4 regions of the Sutcliffiella sp. NPDC057660 genome follow, and region 4 is predicted to be linked to each of the others. Evidence: riboswitches for the same ligand, from Rfam matches in the RefSeq annotation. Region 4 holds a riboswitch; each other region holds the start of a gene.
What was found. A riboswitch is a leader RNA that binds a small molecule or an ion and turns the genes downstream of it on or off. The one in region 4 is predicted to bind cobalamin.
Positions count from the first base shown of each region.

Region 1: linked by a shared signal. The riboswitch ahead of ACFVAD_RS09970 (DUF4430 domain-containing protein) and the one ahead of ACFVAD_RS11615 (ABC transporter substrate-binding protein) in region 4 are both predicted to bind cobalamin.
Region 2: linked by a shared signal. The riboswitch ahead of ACFVAD_RS04060 (acyl-CoA thioesterase) and the one ahead of ACFVAD_RS11615 (ABC transporter substrate-binding protein) in region 4 are both predicted to bind cobalamin.
Region 3: linked by a shared signal. The riboswitch ahead of ACFVAD_RS05305 (ribonucleoside-diphosphate reductase subunit alpha) and the one ahead of ACFVAD_RS11615 (ABC transporter substrate-binding protein) in region 4 are both predicted to bind cobalamin.

Region 1 is NZ_JBHVHV010000007.1:204,504-207,647, reverse strand. It holds gene ACFVAD_RS09975 (ATP-binding protein) at 1-675, shown strand, start outside; cobalamin riboswitch at 766-967, shown strand; gene ACFVAD_RS09970 (DUF4430 domain-containing protein) at 1,175-1,591, shown strand; gene ACFVAD_RS09965 (ECF transporter S component) at 1,596-2,096, shown strand; gene sigX (RNA polymerase sigma factor SigX) at 2,440-2,976, shown strand; gene ACFVAD_RS09955 (hypothetical protein) at 2,966-3,144, shown strand, end outside.
Region 2 is NZ_JBHVHV010000003.1:165,692-168,835, reverse strand. It holds gene ACFVAD_RS04065 (YwaF family protein) at 304-1,029, opposite strand; gene ACFVAD_RS04060 (acyl-CoA thioesterase) at 1,096-1,566, opposite strand; cobalamin riboswitch at 1,880-2,056, opposite strand; gene ACFVAD_RS04055 (alpha/beta fold hydrolase) at 2,322-3,110, shown strand.
Region 3 is NZ_JBHVHV010000004.1:129,984-133,127, reverse strand. It holds gene ACFVAD_RS05305 (ribonucleoside-diphosphate reductase subunit alpha) at 1-1,753, opposite strand, end outside; cobalamin riboswitch at 2,109-2,303, opposite strand; gene ACFVAD_RS05300 (STAS domain-containing protein) at 2,425-3,144, opposite strand, start outside.
Region 4 is NZ_JBHVHV010000009.1:40,664-43,807, reverse strand. It holds gene ACFVAD_RS11625 (cobyric acid synthase) at 1-448, shown strand, start outside; gene cobT (nicotinate-nucleotide--dimethylbenzimidazole phosphoribosyltransferase) at 432-1,484, shown strand; cobalamin riboswitch at 1,548-1,753, shown strand; gene ACFVAD_RS11615 (ABC transporter substrate-binding protein) at 1,917-2,909, shown strand; gene ACFVAD_RS11610 (FecCD family ABC transporter permease) at 2,875-3,144, shown strand, end outside.

The DNA of each region.
Region 1 (3,144 bases), on a different contig from region 4:
AAGGATTTTATCGCGAATGTATCACATGAACTGCGTACACCGATTTCCATGCTGCAGGGATACAGTGAAGCAATCGTCGATGATATTGCAGGAACGGATGAGGAGAAAAAAGAGCTTGCATCTGTCATCTATGATGAGTCGTTGCGCATGGGGAGACTCGTTAACGATCTTCTAGACCTTGCGAGAATGGAAGCAGGCCATATTTTACTGAACTATGAAGAAGCTAATGTTGCAGTGTTTGTGGAAAAAATAATTCGCAAGTTTCAGGTGCTGTCAAAGGAAAAGAACATCAGTCTAAGTTACGAGATGACTGGACAAGGCAAAATCGCATTTGATGTAGATAGAATGGAACAGGTTTTGACCAATCTCGTTGACAATGCGATCCGTCATACGGAAAAGGGCGGAAAAATTACGATCTTAGTCAATTTGTCGGATCTAGGTTTGAAAATGGATGTAAAAGACTCCGGCCACGGTATTCCTGAAGAGGATCTGCCGTTTGTGTTTGAACGGTTCTATAAAGCGGACAAAGCTCGTACAAGAGGACGAGCAGGGACAGGTCTCGGCCTTGCCATTGTAAAGAATATTGTCGAAGCACATAATGGCCAGATCTCCGTTCATTCGAAATGGAATGAAGGAACGACATTTTCCCTGTTTATTCCACGAACAATGAGGTAATATGTTTAACATTAGCGAATAATCTTGTTTAGTATGAAACATTTTCTTGTCAGCAAGGGACATATTGTGTAATATGAAAGCTAGTTAATTGAATAGTTTTGAAGATGTGGTGTCACCTCGGTGACTTAAAAGGGAATTTGGTGAAAGACCAAAACTGTCCCCGCAACTGTAAATGTGGACGAAATGAGATAACCACTGTATGATCCGGCTTGAGAAATCAGGCTGCCATATGGGAAGGCTCAAAGTAGGGTGAAGCATGAGTCAGTAGACCTGCCAATTGTCTAAACTTAGTTTCAATGCTTCGGGGGTTGAGTGAGAGAGACGGCGTTTATTTATACGTGCTTTTTATGCCGTTTACACCTCATCCTTCATATTGGATGAGGTTTTTTTGTTTGCTTCAGAAGTGAGTTAACAACAAGAGGGGACTTATTTTTCCAGCGGGGGGATGAACAAACCATCTTGCAGTTTTACCTACTACATACATAAGGGGAAATGACACATGAAGAAATTCTTACTGACACTATTAGCAGCATTTATATTGGCACTGACAGGATGCGCATCAGGGGGAAATAATACGAACTCCAACTCCTCAACAGAAGCGCCGGTAGAGGAGAAGCAGCAGGACCAGCTCGAAACGACCATCAAGCTGACAAAGGATGGAGAAGATGTAATCAGTGAGAAAACTCTGGAATTTGAAGAAGGCGAATCATTGATGGAAGTCATGGAACGTAACTTCGAATTGACCCTGGACGATACCAAGGAATTTATCGTTGGGATTGATGGGGTAGAGTCGGATACAGCCAACTCCTATTTCTGGACATATAAGGTGAATGAGGAAGAAATCATGGTCGGTGCAAAAGAATACGTGCTCAAGGCAGATGATGTTGTACACTTCGACTATGCAAAGTGGGAATAGTTTTATGCCTACTAAAAAGCTTGCTTTATTAGGGGTGCTCATCGCTTTATGCGTAGTGGGGCGGATTGCTTTCGCCTCCATTCCTAATGTTCAGCCTGTTACAGCAATCATCATCATCTGTTCATTTTGGATGGGGCCGGTGACAGGATTGATTCTGGCTTGCGGCAGTACGATTGCCTCCAATATGGTGCTCGGAAGCGGCACATGGACGGTCACCCAGATCATTGCATGGTCGATTATCGGGTTGATGAGCGGAATGATCGGCAAATGGTTCCATAAGACACCTGTCGTCATTTTGGCAATCTATGCAGGCGTTTGCGGACTTTTGTATGGTTTTGTCATGTCACTTGAACGTTTGGTAGTTGGCAAGCTGTTTTGGCCTTACTATTTGGCAGGAATTCCATTCGATGTGAACCATGCGATTGGGAATGTTGTATTTTTCATTATACTATTTCCAGTGTTATCGAAGCTGCTGAAGGAACGGGCGGCGTATATGCTTCAATGAACAGAAGGGGAGCCTTGAAAAGGGCTTCTTTTTTTTGGAGGTAAGGCGAACCATCTTGTTCCATTTCCGTCCACTTCTTCTGAACTGACCTGTCCCAGAATTCCACAAAACCAAACAAAAAAGGTGCTCAAAGACCCCTACAAAGTTGACTGACCCTCCATTATAATAAAACAATATGGACTGATTTTCCTATTAAATATAAAAAAGATTACCTTCAAAAATACTATGAATATTTTCCTGAAAATTCCTAAAAGAATATAGCCAAACTGTAACTTTTGTCATATATTTGTAATGTAACTTTTTTAATATAGTATACGACTAATCTAATGAACGGAGGGAAAGGATGAATACGGTTTTTCAAGAGCTCTATGAAAAATATCACCATGATGTCTTTCAGTTTTTATTTTATATGGTAAAAAACAAAGAGCATGCCGAGGACCTCGTTCAAGAAGTTTATATAAAGGTTTTGCGTTCTTACGATCGGTTTGAAGGAAAGAGCAGCGAGAAGACTTGGCTTTTTTCGATCGCCAAGCATGTTGCGATTGATTCTTTCCGAAAGCAGAAGGGTTGGAAAAGTAAACTACTTGAAACTTTTGACTGGAGCACACAACAGGTAAAAGATCATGCACCACTGCCTGAAGAGATAGCTTTACAAAATGAACAGGTTCAACAAATGTACCGGTGTCTGGATAAATGTAAGGTGGATCATCGTCTTGTCCTCGTCCTGCGGTACATACAAGCCTTATCGATCCAAGAAACAGCCCAAATATTGGGGTGGACGGAAAGTAAGGTGAAAACGACTCAACATAGGGCTTTAAAGGTCCTGAAGGCTCATATGGAAGAACTCCAAGAGAAAGGGGGGAACAGTAATGCGTCATAAACAGCATATGGAGGAAGAACAACTGGAAAAGCTTTTGCGGCAAATGCCGAGAGTGAAAGATGACCGTGACCCAAAACAAATATATCGTGAAGTACATGTTGGCCTAAATAAAAAAACACGCTCCTTTAACGTGATGCCTGCGCTTGCATTAGCCGCTGCGGTATTGAT
Region 2 (3,144 bases), on a different contig from region 4:
GCAAGACTTCGCTTTCAGCGGGTGACCCGTGAGCCTCCTCGGCTTCGCCTGCGGGGTCTCACATTGGCCACTGCTCCCGCAGGACAAGGAAGGCTTCGTAAGCCATGCATCGCACGCAGAAAATGCTCGCATTTTCAAGGAGTCTTCGTCTTGCACTCCAATCAACCGCTAGAGTAATCTAAAACCTAAATGCATATTTTAATACTTTTAAAAAACCGAACTAATTTGAACGAAAACTCAAATTAGTTCGGTTTTTACTTAGGCTAAAACACTTTTGTCCCAGCCTCTTTATTATGCTTTTTCCTAGTCTATAGTTTGTGAAGCTTTCTTTTTCAGAATCAGTAGTGGGGCGTAAAGAATGAGAAACATGACGATAACCACCAATTCCAGCGAAAGGATGTACCATGGATATGGTCCGAGCAAATCGATGATGCTGGCATTTGAAGGTTTCCTGGCCAGAAACATATAGTTTCCTCCAGTTTGCTTATTAATAAAGAATACCAGGATGGCAATAAGCTGTAGCGCGCCAAACGCTTTCCACATGGATTTTATTGTAACAGACTTCTTTTCCACCCATAGCATATAAAAAACCGACAGGATGATGGCAATATGTGCCGCAAAGAAATGCAGAAAACGAAAGTGGGGAAAATCATAAAAAAGCTCTGGCGTAAGCAATGCCTGTAGCGCACCACCAAGTCCCAGGAAATATACCACTTCAAATGTCCAGGTTTGCCTGGTAAAAAGCATCCACATGCACAGATACAAGCTGATGGAGCATAGCTGAAAAGGGAGGGTGTAGCTTGTATTCCACATATCGGTCGTAATATACCAATAGTTCAGCCATGCCTCTGACAATAGAAGGCATCCAAAAATGACCCACCTAGCATACACATTGGTGTATTTTCCATTGCGTAGAAAGTACAACAGTAAAATGAGCGACAATGCGATAACCAGCGCTAATATATGGGACGATGACAAGAGTAGTGTCCCTTCCATTAGAGCATTCGGGTCAGTATATGAATCGACCACTTCTCACCACCGCCTTTCATGTTCATTTCTTCTTCCATATCTCTACTAAACCACGCTAAATTCCTGCTATCTTTTTTCCAGACGTTTCTTTTTGCGCTCTGAAGCACTGTTGAAAAGCATTTTTTCTGCATCTGTCACAGGAATTACTCCTGGAACCGGAGTTGGCCTTCCATCTTTTCCTTTTGCCACCATCGTCAAAAAAGATGTGGTGGTTGTCGTTTTTTCACCTGTTTCATAATTTTCATTTTCCACTTTTACAAAAATCTCCATGGATGTCCTCCCTGTGGAGGCCACTATCGCCTCGAGAGTCAGAATATCCCCGACCTTCGCAGGTGAAAGAAAAGTCACTTGGTCGATGCTAGCAGTCACAACTACGTTCCTGGAATGCTTCATAGCAGTAATTGCGGCAATTTCATCTATGTAGGATAGAATCACTCCTCCAAAAATGGTACCCATATGATTCGTATCCGGCGGCAGAACCAACCTTGTCTGTATGGTCCTTGATTGATCGGATGAAACGGAATTGTTGGTATTCATAAGTTAATAATCCTCCTCATTAGTAAAAAACAAGAGATGTTTGGTGTATCTAGCTGTTGATTGGAGCAATAGGCGAAGACTCCTGCGGGAGGCAGCGGTAGGCTGGAGACCCCACAGGGCGAAGCCCGAGGAGGCGCCAGCACCGCCCCGCGGAAAGCGCAGCCTAGTGCGGAAATCAACAGCGGTGTTTAAAAGTGCCAATTAAAAAAACTCACCCTGCAAAAGGATGAGTGAAAGACGGATGCAGAAAGAAGCCTTGATAAAAAAGCCTTCATTTCGATCCCTCGTTCTATCTCTCACCTCCCGAAGAAGATAGTACTTCATCAATCAGACAGGTCTCCTGACTTAGCTTCTCCCTAATCTAGCCCTTCCCATACTCAAAAGTAATAGTGGGTTCTCTATTTCGTCAGCTTTACAGTTGCGGGTACAGTTCTGGACTTTCACCAGATTCCCTATTAAGTGCGTGCACATCTAATTGATTGGATGATTAAATTGATATTGCCACTATATTCTACCATTAAACAATATCTTCTAGTAAATGAATATTCTGTAGATTTTCGACGCGTATTTTGAAGGGAAGTGCCTCAAAGAATAGTGCGATACCCCATACATGGTTCCATTGTCACAAAATAGTAAGAAAAAGAAGGTTGAGAAAAGGCTGTATTAGTGTGTATACTTAAACTTGCAAGTTTTTCTACCCCATTAACCGGGTATGTATTCCTAAATATAAATATGCAACATAAGTGAGGAAACCTATGTTCTATAAAACACTCATTCACCCTACATCAAAAGAATGGATTGTGCTCTTCCATGGATTTGGAGGAAACTACTCCATTTTCTACAAGCAATTGAAGCCCTTCCGTTCCGAATATAATGTACTTTTACTAGATTTACCGGGACATGGAAAATCTCCATATCCAAAAGGTGTGGATCTATTTGAGTATTCTTCCGATAAAACCCTTGAAATTCTGAATATCTTAAAAATAAAATCCGCCCATTTTGTTGGCATTTCACTTGGCACCATTATTATGCAGGAAATTGCGCTGCGCTCACCCTCTTCAATCAAGTCGATGATTTTAGGAGGCGCTACGCCAAAGTTAAAAAAATGGGGGGAGTTCCTTTGCCGACTTTCCGTCTTTTATCCACTGAGAAAAATGCTCCCTCATATGGTTCCTTATAGAATTTTTGCGAGAGTACTGTTACCAAAAAGCAATCACTCAGATTCCCGGAAAGCTTTCATCAAGGAAGCTTATAAACTCTCCAAAGAAGCTTATCTGGGGTGGGTATTATCCGGACTGAACGGGTACACCACCTACGATAGATTGGCTGAGACTGAAAACAAAATCCCGAAGCTGTATATATCGGGTTCTGAAGACCACATGTTCCTGGAAAGCACAAAGAAATATGCAGCCAACGAAGAAAACGCTACAATGGAAATCATCGAAAATTGCGGTCATGTTTGCAATATTGAAGAAAGTGAAAAATTCAATGATCTTGCTGTTTCCTTTATGAAGAGTGCAAACAAGGTGCAGATTACTGCATAGATGGTGATGAAGCTGAACTTGGTGTTCAGCTTCT
Region 3 (3,144 bases), on a different contig from region 4:
TATGCCAATCGGAGCCTTCAAATGCTGGGTATGCCCCTTTTTCCTTTGCTAAGGCTGCACTTGCCCCAATCGTATAAAAGGCGATTTCTCTATAGAGTGAGTCTGCAAATTGTACCGCATCTTCACTTTCCCATTTGATTCCCTCCAAGGCAAGAAGATGATGCCATCCGAATGTTCCCAATCCGATCGCACGGTATTTCTCATTGGTCAGCTTTGCTTGAAGGACCGGAATGTTGTTAAGATCAATGACATTGTCGAGCATCCGGACCTGAATTGCTACTAATCTTTTTAGGACTTTTGCAGGGATTGCCCGCGCAAGATTGATGGAGGAGAGGTTGCATACAACAAAGTCCCCTGGTGTCTTCACCGTCACTATCGCCCCGTCCTTTACAAATTGCTGGTTCGTGGTGGTGGCACTTTGGTTCTGGGTGATTTCTGTACAAAGGTTGGTGCAATAGATCATCCCAAGGTGATGGTTGGGGTTCGTACGATTGACCTCGTCACGATAGAACATAAACGGACTTCCTGTTTCAAGCTGGCCCCGCATGATGCTTTTCATGACATCGATGGCAGGCACCTTATCATGATGCAGGGAAGGATGGTGCACACACTCCCAATACTTATCACGGAAGCTGCCCTCGCCTTTTTGTTCATCAAAATAATCCTCGAGCGAATAGCCCATCACATTTCTTACTTCATGTGGGTCGAACAGGTACCAGTCGCCACGGCTTTCCACTTGTTCCATAAATACATCGGGAAGGCATACACCTGTGAATAGATCATGGGTACGCACCCGCTCATCGCCATTATTTAGCTTGCTGTCGAGAAAAGGGAATATATCCTTATGCCAGACATCCAAATATACAGAGATGGCCCCTTTGCGCTGTCCAAGTTGATCTACACTTACAGCGGTATTGTTCAACTGCTTCATCCAGGGAATGACCCCACTCGATACACCCTTAAAGCCTCGGATATCACTTCCTCGACTGCGGATTTTTCCTAAATACACGCCGATTCCGCCACCTGACTTTGATAGATTGGCAATATCTGTGTTACTGTCATAGATTCCTTGTAAACTATCATCCACAGTATCAATGAAACAGCTCGATAGCTGGCCATAGCTTTTCCCGGCATTGGAGAAGGTGGGTGTCGCGACTGTCATATACAGGTTGCTTAGTGCCCAGTATGCCTCTTTTACCAGGGCAAGACGATTGTTTTCTTCCTTGGCCATCAAGGTCATGGCAATAATCATGAATCTTTCCTGCGGAAGCTCCCACAGAGCCTTGTTGTAGCCACGGGACAGATAACGGTCTGCAAGCGTCTTGAGCCCGATGTATGTAAAAAGCTTGTCCTTTTCGGGATCGATGGACTTTTCCAATTCCTTTATTTCTTCTGTGCTATATGATTCCAAAAGTGCCCGATCAAAAATGCCCACTTCCACCAAGGAATGCAACAGGTAATGGAAATTATCATAGGGGGTATCAGTGCCTCGTGTCTTGCATGCTTCCTCGTATAATTGTTTCAAAAGGATCCGTTCCGCGACAAAGGTCCAATCCGGCTCACTCTCCGAAATGTAGCCAATCGCCTCCAAGGTTAGATGCTTATAGATTTCCGTATTTTGGTTTCCAACCAGCTTAGCTGCTTTTTCATTGAAGGATTCTGTTTCCAGGTGGGGGAACTCGTCCAATATACCAAGGATCCAATCCTTGCTGTCCAATGTCTTGTTCGTATTATTTAAAGTTGAAGTAATCATAAGCCGTTCACTCCGTTTCGCAATAATAAAAGGCTGTTTTCGCATGCATTGTTGCTTTTGACGTATCCCACGCAAACACGTAACATTACTTGCTTTCGTGCTCTTTTCCCATGTAGTATTATTTTCTTTTGAATAATACAGGGAAATATGCTGTAAAAAATCCAAATGCCGATTTTTTACGGACATAAGCAATACACTTTACGAAAAGAGCCTAATAAAAAAAATCCACCCAGGGCCTGAGTGGATCAAACGATATTAGAATACGACATGGAAAATACCTCCAACTCAATAGGGAAGGGGTATTGATTCATGCAAGCTTCTAGCACCGTTTCATCATCTCAACTCCCGAAGAATAAGAAACTAGATCGAAAAGGCAGGTCTCCTGACTTGTGCTTCTTCCTACATTGACCCTTCCCATATAAGAGCCGTTAAGCCTACTTATACAGTGGTGATTCAATTCGTCTGCACTTACAGTTGCGGGGACAGTCCCGGATTTTCACCGGATTCCCTATTAAGTCTCGTTAAAGACACCTTTTTCGCATTAATACTATATGTAGTTGTTTTGCATATTCAAATAACTGTATTTTGTGTTTTTTGATAAATCTATCATAATCCATCTTTAAGTATATTACAATCAAAAAATAAAAAAAGAGCTGCAACAACCGCGGCTCCTATTTGTTCAATTGGAAATCCTGGAGAATCTGTTCGATGGAACCTGTAATCTGGATATCTGTCAAACTCACCCCAGTGGAGATGAATTGCAGGCTGAGTTCCGGTCGTAACCCGGTAATGATCGGTGTAATCCCGATTAATTTCAGGGAACGGATAAGCAGATCTAATGTGTGCACTACCGTCTGATCCAAATTATATACGCCTGAAAAGTCAATAATCAACTTATTGATGGACAAGTTCTTGCTTTTCTGCAAAGTCTCTTCAATCAAGATGCTTGCTCTTAGCTCATCTATTTCCCCAACTAAAGGCAGAACCGCAAGACCTTCAAAAAGTGGCACGATCGGGATGGAAAGTCTGATGAAACTGGTCCGGGTATCCTGTATCTTCTGTTCGGTTGCAACAGTGAATGCATGGCTGAAACCATAGACGATGATATTGAAAATCTCATCAATGTGGATGAAAATTTCAGTAAGTTGATTGAGGTGAATGCCTTCTTTGGCACCTTCCTCCTGAATGAAGGTCCATAGTGCCCGCTTATACAGCGTCATATTGGATAATGCATTCTCCAAGGAGCCGCCAGCCTGAACAGACATGATCCCGACGGATTCACCCCAGTCTTTTGCCTCATCCAATAATGTATTCACCGGGTCCTGCACGTACTTCCCAATAAATTTGATAAGAGTCTGGAAGATTTCTTTTATTTCCGCCTGATGATGTGG
Region 4 (3,144 bases):
TCCGGGATTAGGGTTTATTCCCATGAATACCACTATCACGGTCAATAAAACAACCATCCGCTCCGAAGGGGTCATCACAATTCAAGATAATACATTTCCTGTTTCCGGCTATGAAATACATATGGGAGAATCGCATTTTGAATCAGGGTGTGATCATTTAATCGAACTGGACGACAGGGTAGAGGGAGTATGGAGTGAGGATCGGCTGATCATGGGGACTTATTTTCACGGGATTTTTCATAACGACGAGTTCAGGGAGTTCCTCCTAAATGAATTAAGGGTTAAAAAAGGATTGGATCCAATAATCGAAAGGGTCTCTTTTGCCAAAAAAAGAGAAGAATCCTTTGACCGGTTGGCGGATGTTGTGAGGGAACACATTCAATTGGATGCAATCTATCAAAAAATGAAGGAATTTCAGAAAGGTGCCTGCCATGTTAAAGATATGTGAGAAAATACAACCAGTTGACAAAAATATTGGGAATGAGGTGCGTGCTTATTTAGACACCTTAACAAAACCTATCGGAAGCTTAGGAATGGTGGAGGAATTGGCAATTCAGCTCGGGGAGATCACTTCCAGCCGTTTTCCGACGGTTTCTCCTCCTGGTGTGATCGTATTTGCTGCGGACCATGGGGTGGCAGGAGAGGGAGTTTCTGCTTATCCACAAGAAGTTACTGTCCAGATGGTACATAATTTCCTGAATGGCGGAGCTGCGATTAATGTGCTGGCAAAACAGATTGAAGCCAAGCTTGATATTGTCGATATTGGTGTAGCAGGTGAGATCGCAAGGGAAGGGCTCATCTCAAGAAAAGTCCGTTATGGTACAGGGAACTTTTTAAAGGAAGATGCCATGAGTCCGGATGAAGCGCTGGAAGCCATCCAAGTGGGTATGGACGTCGCAAATGATATGATTCAACGGGGAGCAAAGTGTCTATTGCTAGGGGAAATGGGAATAGGCAATACAACAAGCAGCAGTGCTATCCTATCTGTGCTTCTCGGGGAAAATAATCTGGAGAGAATAGTAGGTACAGGTACTGGAATATCCGTGCAGCAGATCAAGCATAAGCAGCAGGTGATCAAACAAGCCATTGAAAATCGCCATCCTGATCCAGGAGATCCATTGGATATATTGTCGAAGCTTGGTGGACTCGAAATAGCAGGAATGATAGGAGCAATTTTTGCTGCAGCCGAAAAGAGAATTCCAATTTTAATAGATGGATTTATTAGTACAGTATCGGCGGTATTAGCGGTAGAAATGTGCCAGCATATCAGAGGATATTTGATAATCGGCCATCAATCAAAGGAAATTGGGCATAGGCGTGCCTTGGAGCTGCTGAAAAAGAGGCCACTGCTTGATTTGGAATTGAGACTTGGGGAGGGATCGGGTGCTGCCCTCGCGTATCCTATCGTGGAGGCTTCAGCCAGGATCCTGAAGAACATGGCCACTTTTTCCGCTGCAGGAGTATCGGAATCGACCATCTCCTGAAGCGGAAAAATTAAATTTACAAGAGTATGAAGTTAAACTATAATGACTTTTAGAATAAAAAAACGAATATTAAGACAAATAGGTTCCTTAAATGTTCATGACAATGAAATTTAAGGTGAAAAGGGAAGTTGGTGCAAGTCCAACACGGTCCCGCCACTGTAAGCGCTGAGGAAAGCTAACGTATCTCCACTTTGCATGATGATGCATGGGAAGGAGTAGCCGACTGATGAAGTGCAAGTCAGGAGACCTGCCTATGTTGTTTTTAAACACCTTCGAGGAAAGGGATGTTTAAAGTGCGTGGTTATTCAGAGACCATTCCTATTTTGCCAGTCTCATTGACAGGGAATATAGGTGCATTTTTACGTTCAACGCTTTCCTTTTGGATAGCGTTTTTTTATTTGCCAAAAAAGCAGAAAAAGGGGAAGAAAAAACATGAAGCAATTATGGAAAAAGTGGAGCATTATTACGCTAATAATGACAATGGCAATTTTAGCGGGATGTGGAGTGAATGGGACTGATACGAACAAGCAGTCAAGTGGCGAAGTAAATGAATCTGCTGCGAATGAAGTGCAAGGAACGGAAGGGAAGCAATTTCCTGTCACCATCAAAGATGAAACCGGCGAGGAAATTGTCATCGAAGCGGAACCGGAATCTATTATTTCCCTACAGGCCAGCAGTACTGAAATCTCTTATGCATTAGGATTAGGCGATAAAATGGTGGGGGTTTCCGACTATTGCAACTATCCACAAGAAGCACTGGAAATAGAGAAAGTTGGGGCGCAGGACATGAATGTCGAGCGTATCCTTACACTACTACCGGATATTGCCCTTGTGACGGACTATCATTTGGAAACGCATGCTGAAATATTGTCCCAGTTTGAAGAAGCTGGTATTACGGTCATTGTTATTGGCAGTGAGACTTCTTTTGATGATGTCTACGAAACAATCGATCTGATCGGTACTGCTACAGGTAAGAAGGCTGAGGCCAAAGAGCTGGTTTCCGATATGAAAGAACGTCTTGAAACGGTGAAGGAAAAGGCAAAATCTGTAACGGATAAAAAGAAAGTGTGGGTCGAGGTATCACCGGCTCCGGATATTTTCACAACAGGCCAAGGAACGTTTATGCATGAAATGCTGGAATCCATCCAAGCAGAAAATGCAGCAGGCGACCAAGAAGGCTGGGTCAAGATGACCGAAGAAGAAATCGTTCAATTAAATCCTGATGTGATTGTCACCACGTACGGATACTATGTGGAAAGTCCAAAGGAAACGGTGATGGCACGTAATGGCTGGGCCGAGGTTCCTGCAATAAAATCTGGAGAAGTACATGATGTGGATAGCGATATGGTAACGAGACCTGGTCCTCGTTTAATTGAAGGGGTGGAAACACTTGCAAAAATCGTTTATCCGGAAATATTTAACTAATAAGCTCGTTTGGCTCTATATAGGATGTGGAGGGTTTGTACTTGGTGCAGCCCTCCTTGGTCTATTAAGCAGTAGTGTAACCATTCCGATCACTACCGTCCTCCATATTGTCCTGGAAAATGGTTTTGGGCTGCGGTGGTTGGAGGAAGTCCCGAAAAATGAAGAGATGATCATTTGGAATATCCGCTTTCCCAGGGTCCTTCTTGCCCTTTTTGTGGGAGCTTCATTGGCGTTG